2 regions of the Pectobacterium quasiaquaticum genome follow, and region 2 is predicted to be linked to the other one. Evidence: predicted binding sites of a transcription regulator. Region 2 holds the regulator's gene; the other holds the start of a gene.
What was found. Region 2 encodes Fur, which represses iron uptake genes when iron is present. Its sites were predicted from a motif close to ATAATAATGAGAACNACTATCAA; they were not measured.

Region 1 (4,163 bases), 470 kb from region 2:
CTGAAGGGATGGTTCGTTTATATAAACAACGCGAATTCATCATATCTACTTTTAGTGGCGGCATAAACGGATAAGAAGGTATCCGCAGCTACGGTAAAAGAGCCCGGCTCCCGCGAGATCGCCCCCGTGGAGTTGGGCTTGATATAGGCGTTGTGTATCAGCGATGCTATGTAGCGCAACAGCACTTTTCATCGCGGCAGGGCTCTGCTTCGCCTACCGTCGGTTACCATCCTAATCTCGGAGAACCCAATGCCATACGTCAACATCAAAATCACCAATGAAGGCGTCACTGCTGAACAAAAGCGTCAATTGATTGAGGGCGTGACCCAACTGCTGGTCGATGTGCTAAACAAAAACCCCAAAACCACCGTGGTGGTGATTGATGAGGTCGAAACGGACAACTGGGGAATTGGCGGCGTGCCGGTGACGGAATTGAGGAAGGCCAGCAAGTAAAAAGGCTGGTGATAAAAAGTGGAAAGGTGCCACGCTATTCTGGCGTAATAATCGGTGGCACCCGTTTTATATCCCCAACATCGTATCAATCAGCAGATACATATTGAGAGAAACTACCAGCACGACAATGAGTTGCCCGATGCGCTGTACCCATTTGCCATTGACCATCGTCCCCATCAGTTCACGGTTACCCGTGAAGGACAGCAAGGGAACCAGCGCCAGCGCAATCCCAAAGCTCAGCACTACCTGACTCAATACCAGCACCCGCGTCGGATCCATACCGGACAGAATCACGATAAACGACGGCAGCATCGTCACGGCGCGGCGCACCCAAAGTGGGATATGGAAACGCACGAATCCCTGCATTACCACTTGGCCTGCCAGCGTGCCAACAACGGTAGAAGACAGGCCAGCAGCCACCAGACTCAGACCGAAAATGACCGCGGCGGCTTTACCTAGCAGCGGCTCCAGCGTGAGGTAGGCTTTATCCAGATCGGCAATATCCTGATTACCACTGAAATGGAACGCCGCCGCTGCCGTCGCCATCATGGCCAGATTGACGAATCCAGCGATGGTCATCGCAATTGCGACATCGACTTTCGTTGCCGAATAACGCTCGGCACGAGTATGGCTACCTTCATGCTGCGTCAGGGAAGAATGCAGATAAATCACATGCGGCATAATGGTCGCCCCCAAAACGCCTGCGGCCAGCAGCACGGCATCGGAGGTTGGCAGACTAGGAATCGCCATCCCTTTGGCTAACGCGGACAGTTCAGGCTGAGAGAAGACCAACTCGACAATATACGCCGCCGCAACAAACAGCAGCAGGCCGCCGATAACCATCTCCAGCGGCTTCTGCCCGCGCTGTTGCAGCATTAAAATCAGGAAGGTTGCAATGGCGGTGAGGATCGCACCTTCCAGTAGCGACACGCCCAAGAGCAGTTTGAAACCAATCGCTGCACCGATAAACTCGGCCAGATCGGTCGCCATCGCAATAATTTCGGCCTGCACCCAATAGGCCCAAACGGCCGGACGCGGAAAGCGATCGCGGATATGTTCCGCCAGATTCTTACCGGTTGCGATCCCCAATTTGGCGGACAGCAGTTGGATCAGCATCGCCATCAGGTTCGCCCACACCACCACCCACAGCAGCGTATAGCCATAGGCCGCGCCAGACTGGATATTAGTGGCAAAGTTACCCGGATCGATGTAACCAATCGCCGCGATAAACGCCGGACCCATCAAAGAAAGTTTAACCTTCCTTGATGTGCGGCTTGTTGACTCAATAACACGGCTACCCAGCATAGTATGACCCTTCTAACACTGTTGTTTTATTACTCTCACAAAAACGATAATGATTATCAAGTGCATTTAAAGTGGTAATACCAATTCTTTTGATAGTTAATGATGATGAGTCATTCAAAACCTAAAAAACATCTTTTTTATCAAACAAATCTTAACAAAATATAAACAAAAAACCCCATGCGATGGCACGGGGTTTGGAATGAAGATACGCTGTCACTATGGTACGTAAAAAGCAGACGGTGCGTAAAAGCAAACAGAATCAGTCTTGTGCTTTTGATACCGCAACCATCGCCGGACGCAGCAAACGGCCGTTCAGCGTATAGCCTTTTTGCATGACCATCATGACATGGTTCGGCTGGTGATCGGCCGAAGGTAGCATCGTCATTGCCTGATGCACTTCTGGGTTAAACGGTACGCCCACATCACCCACAACCTCGATGCCAAACTTGCGTACAGCATCCAGCAACGATTTCAGCGTCAGTTCAACACCTTCAATCATCGCAGCCAGTGATTCGTTGGATTTATCCGCCGTATCCAGCGCACGTTCCAGGTTATCGATAACCGGCAGCATTTCGCTGGCAAATTTCTCTACCGCAAATTTGTGCGCTTTCTCAACATCCATTTCCGCACGGCGGCGAATGTTATCGGCTTCAGCACGGACGCGAAGCATATTGTCACGTTCACGCTGTTGCAGTTCGCTCAACTGGGCTTCCAGCTCGGCGATGCGTGCATCACGCGGGTCAGCTACGTCTGCCGTCTCTGGCGCGGCATCCGCTTGCTGCCCTTTTGCTGCTTCCTTTTGATCCAGGACTTGCTCGTCAGGCGTTTTCTGTTCTTTACTACTCATGAAATTCTCCGCGGTTTAGCATTAATCTCGCTAGTTGCTTATTATGGGGATCAAAATCGGGGATTCAAGAGAACCCGTCATATATTGGTTCCAACCGCTGCCGATACACCACGCTGAGGACAAAAACAGCAATGAACACACCGCTTACAATGAACAGGCCGTTTAATTGTATTGGCATTGTCGGCCATCCGCGCCACCCAACGGCGCTGGCAACGCATGAGATGCTTTATCACTGGCTCACCGACAAAGGTTACTCGGTTCTGATCGAGCAGCAGATCGCCCGTGAGTTGAATCTAAAAGATGCACCCACAGCGAGCCTTGCCGACATCGGCCAGCAGGCGGATTTGGCGGTTGTCGTTGGCGGTGATGGCAACATGCTCGGCGCAGCGCGCGTGCTGTCGCGCTATGACATCAAGGTGATTGGTGTGAACCGTGGCAACCTCGGTTTTCTGACCGATCTCGATCCTGATCAGGCACAGCAGCAGCTTTCTGACGTTCTCGACGGCCATTATTTGAGCGAACAGCGTTTCATGCTGGAAGCGCACGTTTGCCGCGAAAACCAGCCCGACAGTATCAGTACCGCTATTAACGAAGTAGTGCTTCACCCAGGAAAAGTTGCACATATGATTGAATTTGAAGTCTATATTGACGACAAATTCGCCTTCTCACAGCGTTCAGACGGCCTGATTATCGCCACGCCTACAGGCTCCACTGCCTATTCCCTTTCCGCTGGCGGCCCAATCCTAACACCGTCGCTGGATGCCATTGCGCTGGTGCCCATGTTCCCGCACACGCTGTCAGCCCGCCCGCTGGTCATCAACAGCAGCAGCACGATTCGGCTAAAATTTTCCTGCATTACCAACGATCTGGAGATCAGCTGTGACAGCCAGATTGCGTTACCGGTACAGGAAGGCGAAGAAGTCCTGATTCGCCGCAGCGAATATTACCTGAATCTGATCCACCCAAAAAACTACAGTTATTTCAATACACTAAGTTCAAAACTCGGTTGGTCAAAAAAATTATTCTAAAATTTCACCCAGCTACTTTACTGTATATAAAACCAGTTTATACTGTATGTAATCACATGTGATTACATACAGAGGTTTATCATGCTGGCGCAACTCACTATCAGTAACTTCGCCATCGTGCGCGAATTAGAAATCGATTTTCAGTCAGGAATGAGCGTTATAACTGGGGAAACCGGTGCGGGGAAATCCATTGCGATTGATGCCCTCGGTTTATGTCTGGGAAATCGTTCTGACGCCAGCATGGTTAGGCCGGGCACCGCCCGCGCCGACATTTGTGCCCGCTTTGCGCTGGCAGATACCCCAACTGCACGTCAGTGGCTGGAAGAAAACCAGTTGGATGACAGCAACGAGTGCCTGCTACGTCGCGTGATTAGCGCCGATGGCCGCTCACGCGGCTTTATTAACGGCACCGCCGTGCCGTTGTCTCAACTGCGCGAACTCGGTCAACACCTGATTCAGGTACATGGCCAGCATGCCCATCAGCTACTGTTGCGACCCGATCATCAAAAACACCTGCTGGATGCCTATGC
Region 2 (4,163 bases):
TGAATAAGCAGAGCGTACAGATTGTGGTAGGTACGCAGGCTGAATCGATAGCGACCGCGCTGAAAGCAGAGTATGACAAGATATAATGACAAGGTGTAATACGACGATGTTGATCGTTTAACGCGGTGTTATACCGATGAAATGGATAGGGCGAGATAGCAATCTCGCCCTTTTTTTTCGTTATGAATAATTAAATGAAACTAACGGTTGTTTCCCAGCGTAGCTTGTTGGATCATTGTCGGTTATACGTCGTTTTAGCATTGAGGAATGAAGAATGAGTGAGGCTGAAGCCCGCCCAACCAACTTTATCCGTCAGATTATTGATGAAGATCTGGCGTCCGGTAAGCATGACCATATTCAGACGCGTTTCCCGCCAGAGCCGAACGGCTATCTGCATATTGGGCATGCAAAGTCTATTTGCCTGAATTTTGGTATCGCGCGTGACTATCAGGGGCAATGCAACCTGCGTTTTGACGATACCAATCCGGTAAAAGAAGACATCGAATACGTTGAGTCGATCAAACGTGACGTCGAGTGGCTGGGTTTTTCATGGAGCGGCGACGTTCGCTATTCTTCTGATTATTTCGATCAACTGCACGCTTATGCGGTTGAGCTGATCGGTAAAGGGCTGGCTTACGTTGATGAACTGACGCCTGAGCAGATTCGCGAATACCGTGGTACGTTGACGGCTCCAGGCAAAAACAGCCCTTATCGCGATCGCACCGTGCAGGAAAACCTGACGCTGTTTGAAAAAATGCGTAACGGTGGTTTTGCGGAAGGTACAGCCTGTCTGCGTGCAAAAATCGATATGGCATCGTCCTTTATCGTGATGCGCGATCCGGTGTTGTATCGCATTAAATTTGCCGATCATCATCAGACGGGCAACAAGTGGTGCATCTACCCGATGTATGACTTCACCCACTGCATTTCCGATGCGCTGGAAGGGATCACGCATTCGCTGTGTACGCTGGAATTCCAGGACAACCGCCGTCTGTATGACTGGGTGCTGGATAACATCACCATTCCTTGCCATCCACGTCAGTACGAGTTCTCCCGCCTCAATCTCGAATACGCGATTATGTCCAAGCGTAAGCTGAATCAACTGGTGGTGGAAAACGTCGTTGAAGGATGGGACGATCCGCGTATGCCGACCATCTCTGGTCTGCGTCGTCGTGGTTACAGCGCAGCCTCTATCCGTGAATTCTGTGCGCGCATCGGCGTAACGAAACAGGATAACAACGTGGAAATGGCCGCGCTTGAGTCCTGTATCCGCGATGATCTGAATGAGAACGCTCCGCGCGCCATGGCGGTGCTGGATCCGGTCAAAGTCGTTGTCGAGAATCTGTCAGCCGAGCACGAAGAGTTTGTCGCGATGCCAAACCATCCGAACAAGCCAGAAATGGGTTCACGTCAGGTCGCATTCAGTCGCGAAGTTTACATCGATCGTGCTGACTTCCGTGAAGAAGCCAACAAGCAGTACAAGCGTCTGGTGCTGGGTAAAGAAGTGCGTCTGCGTAACGCTTATGTGATCAAAGCAGAGCGCATTGAAAAAGACGAGCAGGGCACTATCACCACGATCTACTGTAGCTATGATGCGGAAACGTTGAGCAAAGATCCGGCTGATGGTCGTAAAGTGAAAGGCGTTATCCACTGGGTTTCTGCGGCACACGCGGTACCCGCTGAATTCCGCTTGTACGATCGCCTGTTCAGTGTGGCAAACCCGGGCGCGGCGGAAGACTTCCTGTCGACGATTAATCCAGATTCACTGAAAATTACGCAAGGTTTTGTAGAAGCAAGCCTGGCGCAGGCAGAAGCTGAGAAAGCGTATCAGTTTGAGCGTGAAGGTTATTTCTGTGCTGACCGCGTTTACTCCAGTGCAGAACATCTGGTGTTTAACCGTACGGTTGGGCTACGTGATACCTGGGTAGGCTAAGGCCAGCGGTAAGAAGACAAAAATAAAACCGCCTCGGCGGTTTTATTTTTTATGCGGTCGATTTATCGTGTTGAATCGTGCAGGGTTTCATCCTCTCGGCAATCCCCTTCACTGCAATGCCCATAAAGATACAGACTGTGGTTGGACAGTTTGATGCCGTGTCTTTCTGCGATCTCGCGCTGACGTGCTTCGATAGATTCATCTCGGAATTCAATGACTTTGCCACAGTCGAGGCAAATTAAGTGATCGTGATGATGCTGCTGCGTCAATTCAAAGACGGATTTGCCACCTTCGAAGTTATGACGGGTTACGATACCCGCATCATCAAACTGGTTGAGCACGCGATAGACGGTAGCAAGACCAATCTCTTCGCCCATATCAATCAGTTTTTTATATAAATCTTCCGCACTGACGTGATGGCAGACAGGGTCCTGTAACACTTCCAGTATTTTCAGTCTTGGAAGAGTGACTTTTAGGCCGGCCTTCTTTAATGCGGTATTGTTGTCAGTCATGCGGGTTTAATCCTGTTGCTTACTTATCAATGGAGGCTGCCTAGCCTATGACATCGGTCGGCGCAAAAAATGCAAAAGCGTCTCAATTATAGAACCGCGCATACAAAATGAAAACAAGCGAATGTTAACAATATTGTCCCCATTCACACTATTGGTATACAACGCAATCCGTTGTTGATGAATGAGGAAATGTTGATGCACATACAAAGCCGATGGGATTATTGTACAGGTTTACTGATAGAAGTTAAAAAAATGTATCAATTATTATCAAAGGTTTTATCTATCAATTCTGTTTCGGCTCTGATCGGGATTATCAGAGCCGAAATGGCTTAACCCACCAGTTCTTCCAGGTTCAACTCATCGCTGATCTGTTTCACCCACGTCGTTACGCGTTCGCTGGTCAGTTCAGGCTGACGGTCTTCATCGATAGCCAAGCCGATGAAGTGATTGTCGTCAGCGAGTCCTTTAGAGGCTTCAAAGTAATAGCCGTCTGTTGGCCAGTGGCCGATAATTGTCGCACCGCGAGGCTCAATAATGTCACGGATGGTGCCCATGGCATCACAGAAGTATTCTGCATAGTCTTCCTGATCGCCGCAGCCAAACAGGGCAACCAATTTTCCTGTGAAATCCACTTCTTCCAGCGACGGGAAGAAGTCATCCCAATCGCACTGAGCTTCACCGTAATACCAGGTTGGAATACCCAGCAGCAGAATATCGAAACCTTCGAGGTCTTCTTTGCTGCTTTTGGCGATGTCATGAACATCAGCGACGTTGGTTCCTAACTGCTGTTGAATCGTTTTGGCGATGTTTTCAGTGTTGCCAGTATCACTGCCAAAGAATATTCCGATGAGTGCCATGAATTGAATAACCTCTTGATTCCTAATGGTATGGTGTAATGTTTCACCCACTTATCTGTTAATAATAACAGACACTCACATCGGGAGAAACTCGTATCGGTAAGGATGCGTAAATCAAGAGTGTGTGAAATGCGAGGTAAGTCAGAAAACGAAAACATCGCGACTGATGCAAAATTTCCTATAATGAATAGGGATCATGTTGTCGTCTGAGATTATGTGTACATTCCCTTAATAAATTTATGGTTGTTTATTTATAACGGCGTTTCATTTTTTATGAATGTACTTTTTATTTTATGGTTTGTTTCGGTTGTAATTAAAAGCAGGCTTCTGTTTGTGGATTATAAAACTATGGAATTGAACATGACTATTCGTGGGGAATAAAATGCGTACAAAAGATAATGTTTTTATAGAATTGAAAATCTGGCACATTTCTCGGGAATATTCCCAATGAATGGGAATAAGAATTATAACCATTTGCAACTGAAGTAATGCAAGTCTATAAGGGAGGTATTCTTTTGATGTTAAAGAATAAAGTGAAATTGCATTCAAACTGCCCTGTCGCCTAATAACATGTCCATGCTAACGCCCGCAGGATGCGTGCGGTGAATTATCTCGCAAGCCTATGATTAGATAGCTTATATCTATAAAAATAGGTGGGTTTATTTTCAGTATGAAAATTTATATTAATAAATGTAGCGAGAACGCTAAATATTCTCTGTATTTAGCCGATGAATTAGCGTGGTTTTTGAGTTTTCAACTCGGTGAAATGTGAACGCTAGGGAGAAGTGACTTGTTTCATGTTATGAATTTTCTGATTCATATCGGTTGATTAGCGATAAAAATCTTTTTAACCATTTTCCT

Region 1: a site for Fur is predicted at 1,796-1,818, ahead of IG609_RS16290 (Nramp family divalent metal transporter). Genes of this name have one in related genera too.

Annotation. Positions count from the first base shown of each region.
Region 1 covers NZ_CP065177.1:3,565,032-3,569,194, forward strand. Annotated here, with positions in the region: gene IG609_RS16285 (2-hydroxymuconate tautomerase family protein) at 250-453, shown strand; gene IG609_RS16290 (Nramp family divalent metal transporter) at 520-1,758, opposite strand; gene grpE (nucleotide exchange factor GrpE) at 2,018-2,605, opposite strand; gene nadK (NAD(+) kinase) at 2,755-3,633, shown strand; gene recN (DNA repair protein RecN) at 3,715-4,163, shown strand, end outside.
Region 2 covers NZ_CP065177.1:3,094,418-3,098,580, reverse strand. Annotated here, with positions in the region: gene nagE (N-acetylglucosamine-specific PTS transporter subunit IIBC) at 1-86, shown strand, start outside; gene glnS (glutamine--tRNA ligase) at 275-1,933, shown strand; gene fur (ferric iron uptake transcriptional regulator) at 1,996-2,445, opposite strand; gene fldA (flavodoxin FldA) at 2,775-3,302, opposite strand.